DNA from 2 places in the Clostridium omnivorum genome. Region 2 is predicted to be linked to the other one. Evidence: riboswitches for the same ligand, from Rfam matches in the RefSeq annotation. Region 2 holds a riboswitch; the other holds the start of a gene.

Region 1 (2,208 bases), 2.8 Mb from region 2:
GCAACTACAAGATTTCTCAACGAAACTACTCCTTGAAGTTTTTCTTTATCATCAATAAGATAAATATAATAAGCAACCTCTGCTTCAGGTTTAAGTTCTCTTAAAAGTTCAATAGTTTCTTGAGTTGAAATATTCACATTGAAGCATATAAAATCCTTATTCATTATGCTTCCCACAGTCTCTTCTTCATACTCCATAAGAGTTCTAACTTCGTCAGCATCTTCTTTTTCAAGATTCATCAATATCTTTTCTGCAGTCTCCTCATCCACTTCATCTAATATATCAGCAATTTCATCATTAGGCATGCTGTCAAGAACTTCTGCTGCCTTTGATTGACTCATTGCTTCCAAAATATCTGCTTGAATCTCTGGCTCAATTTCTTCTAGAGTATCCGCAGCCAAGTTTTCATCAAGACTTTCAAATACTTTATTTCTATAATTAACATCCATTTCTTCAAGAATATCTGCTAAATCCGCTGGGTGCAATTTAGACAGTTTTTTATATGGTACTGCTAATTTCAAATTATCATTAACCATCTCTAAAGATTCAACATTATCCCACATTATAAGGCTGTCTGAAGCTTTTTTATTCATAAAGGAATAGATTCCTTTTAAAGCATTCTCCACGCCTAACCTTCTTCCTAAAGCCATTACTCCTGTATCTACAGCAACTACTCTAAGCTCACCAGCTATTTCGCTTATTCTTAAATCATTGACCCTTACTAGCTTCTTACCATTTATATCTACAATTTGTTTATCCAAAAGATGCTTGGATAGAAGATAGGAATAATCTCTTGGAATTATTTCCTTTGCATCTTTAACTTTTATCTCTATTTTTCCATCAACTTTGTAAAAATTAATATGTCTAAATTCGCAGCTTATCATTTCACTAGCTGTTTTAACTTTATAACCAATTATTTTTGGATATCCATCTTCAGTGGTTACGTAAGCATCCCATAGCTTTCCTAAAACATCTCCATCTTCATCATAAACCTTCTTATAAAGAACTTTGCTTAGAAAAAAACTAACTAATCTTTCCATAATATTCCTCCTTTTTCCGTACAGAGGAAAATCTATCCGTGGAAAGCAATAGGTATTTTTCAATTTGCTTTATACAATTCCACTATCTAGATTGCATGCTTATAAAACGGACAAATGTCCCTCTGTACTGTATTAAATTGTCAATCGTATCTGAGCTCCCACTTTGAGGGCCACCTTCCATTAAACTCACCACCTATAATAAAAATTATTCTCAAAATAGAAACAAAACAAAAAAGAGCATAACAAAGGCTCCTAAAATCAACTGAAATTTTTTCGTTGAGTTTTAGCACTATACAGCTTTAGACATTGTCCAGCTACATTAAGTAAAACCTTAATTCGGTAGTACCTGTTGACCCATTGGCATCTCTCGATGTTTCCGGGCAGTAGCGTATATCCATATAGGAGCCTCACCTAACAAATTATATTCTCTTTACACTATAAATTATATTATAAAATTCTTGAAATGCAACTATATTTCACAAATTTTAATCAAAAATCTTTATTATTTTATATTATTTCAGTATTCTTAGGTATTATACTCTGTTTGCTCTTAAAACATTCTGTTTTTACAGTTTTAGAGTAAACTTATTTCTTTAAGACAAAATGCATTTATCTTCTCATGGTATATTATATATCAAAGAAAATTTATTTTTTATTTTTTTACATTTTGGATATAATTTTTGTATAAATGCCTAATTTTTTTGTGATATACTTTAAATAATATATTGAATTTTTTGAGGTGCAAATATGAAAGAAAATTCTGGTAGAGAATTTTTTGAACAGGCTAGAAAGCTTGGACTTAAAGAATACAACAAAAATATTTCAAGAGGTGAAATTGGTTATCTCACATCTCTTGAAGGAATAGTTAAAAATACAGAAATAGTATCCCATGTTGATTTGGGCTTAATTGAAATACCCTTAAAAAAAATTATTGGAACCTATACGCATTTGAGAAGCTTATCCTTTGCTAAAAACTTTATGCCTATCATAGAAGCAGGTACTGAATTTGAAAAAAAATGGTCTGCACTCTGTGAAGCACATCTGGATGAAGGTATTAAACATTCAATTAAGGTATATGAATATATGAACTTCTTTTACGTGATAGAAGGTAATAAACGGGTAAGTGTTTTGAAATTTTTCGATGCCTATTCAATATCTGCTAAAGTTA
Region 2 (2,208 bases):
GATTACTACATTTTGCAGCTTATTATTTGTATAGTCTTTCATTATATCCTTGTTATTTATTAATAAAACCATAAATATCAGGATTACTGGACTTAGCATTCCAGCAATTTGCTGAGTAACAAGCATTATCCCTACCAATGATAGTTTAGGTATTAAAACTAGCGCTGAGCTAAATATAATCATAAAGGTAAATATTCCATAGAAGGCTTTTGCTTCATCAAAGGAATTGTCTAAACCACTCTCAAAACCAAAAGCTTCACATATAGCGTAGGTTGTAGATAGTGGAATTACCATAGTTGCCAGAACTGAAGCCCCAAATAGACCAACAGCAAAAAGTATTGTAGCATAACTTCCTGCAAGTGGCTTTAAAGCCATAGCAGCTTGTTCTGCGCTGTCAATTGTTATTCCAGCCTTATATAATGTTACTGCTGTACAAACTATTATAAAAAATGAAACTAAGTCTCCCCAAAGGGCTCCTAAATATACATCTAACTTTTCATACTTATAATCCTTTACACTCAATCCCTTATCTACTACTGAGGATTGAAGATAAAATTGCATATAAGGAGTTATCGTTGTTCCTATCATACCAATGAAAGTTAATATGTAAGCTTTATTAAATTCTAATGATGGTGTAACAGTGGCTTTCATTACTTCAGTCCAATTTGGATGGACCTTTATGCAGGTTATGATATATGTGAAAAACACAAAAGTAAAAGCTAGAAAAACTTTCTCAGTTTTCTCATAGGAACCCTTAGTTATTAAAAACCAAACTAAGAATGCCATCAAAGGTACTGTAATATATTTGCTTATTCCAAAGAGTTCCAAGCTTGCGGCTATACCAGCGAAGTCCCCAACACATACCCCAAAGTTTGCTATAAACAATATGCTCATTGCAAAAAATGACCATTTAACGCCAAAGTTTTCTCTAATTAAATCTGATAAGCCTTTTCCAGTAACTACGGCCATTCTAGCATTCATTTCTTGAATAACAGCTAAACTAAAAGTTATCAGTAAAAGCCCCCATAGCATTTTATATCCATAGGATGCTCCAACTGTTGCATATGTAGCTATTCCTCCAGCATCGTTACCAGCATTAACAGTTATGAGCCCTGGTCCAATAATACTTAATACAAATAAAATTTTATTTCTCTTTTTCATTTATTTACCCTCCCTAAAATGTAGGAGAGTAACCTATGGCTTCATCAATTGAAGCAGAACCATCCTACATTTTTTAATTTTTGATATGTTCACTTTATTTATGCATAAATAACTAGGGTCTGCTTCCATTGATATCACCTCCAAAAAATAAAAAGAGCCTCAAAAAAGGCTCAATAAAACAACAACAAGAACACTATATCCTTCGTTGAGCTTTAGCACTATACAGCTTTGGAAAAATTCCAGCTACATTAAGTAAAACCTTAATTCGGTAGTACCTGTTGACCCATTGGCATCTTTCGATATTTTTGGGCAGTAGCGTATATCTAGTATAGGAGCCTCACCTAACAATATACTTATTAAATTTTGATTCGTTTAAATAATACTACCTAAAGTAGCTGCTGTCAATAACTATTTAAAGCTTCAAGCTCGTTTCCTGTAAATCCAGCATGTCAAAGTACATATTTATCGCTTTATAGGCCAATTCTTTATCTCTAGTCACAAGGCTTCCCAACATGTTGTTATGTGCTTTCCAAAGAATAAATTTACTTTTGGAAGAGGTTAATTTCTCTCTTCCAAAATCACTGGTAAACTGTTCAATCACATCAGACAGAGCCTGAAGCATATCAATAATCAACGCATTCTTAGAAGCCTTTGCAATGGTAAGATGCAGCTTTTTATCTAGAAGGATATTGTTTTCTTCCGTCACATGCTCCAAATCCACCAAACTTGCCGAGAAGTCGTCTGCCTCCCGCTCCGAGATATTGTCAATGGCAAGCAGCAGAGCCTGAAGCTCCAGGGAGCGACGAAGCTGATTGATCTGCTTATAGTCAATCTGATCCAGCAGGAACATCATGGACATGGTTTCCACCAGGTTATCCTTAAACTTACCTGCCAGATAATTTCCTGACCCATGCTTACTGGTGATAACACCCATATTATCCAGGGTCCTGATAGCCTCCCTGACCGAACTACGGCTGATGCCAAGTATGGCTGATAAGTCCCGCTCAGCAGGCAGCTTTGATCCCAATGCAAGGTTGCCGCTTCGGA

Evidence for each region. A riboswitch is a leader RNA that binds a small molecule or an ion and turns the genes downstream of it on or off. The one in region 2 is predicted to bind magnesium.
Region 1: another riboswitch for magnesium. It lies ahead of bsdE14_RS03295 (magnesium transporter); the one in region 2 lies ahead of bsdE14_RS16420 (Nramp family divalent metal transporter).

Annotation. Positions count from the first base shown of each region.
Region 1 covers NZ_BRXR01000001.1:719,993-722,200, forward strand. Annotated here, with positions in the region: gene bsdE14_RS03295 (magnesium transporter) at 1-1,040, opposite strand, end outside; M-box (ykoK) riboswitch at 1,302-1,466, opposite strand; gene bsdE14_RS03300 (BMP family ABC transporter substrate-binding protein) at 1,788-2,208, shown strand, end outside.
Region 2 covers NZ_BRXR01000001.1:3,490,693-3,492,900, reverse strand. Annotated here, with positions in the region: gene bsdE14_RS16420 (Nramp family divalent metal transporter) at 1-1,161, opposite strand, end outside; M-box (ykoK) riboswitch at 1,352-1,517, opposite strand; gene bsdE14_RS16415 (FadR/GntR family transcriptional regulator) at 1,574-2,208, opposite strand, start outside.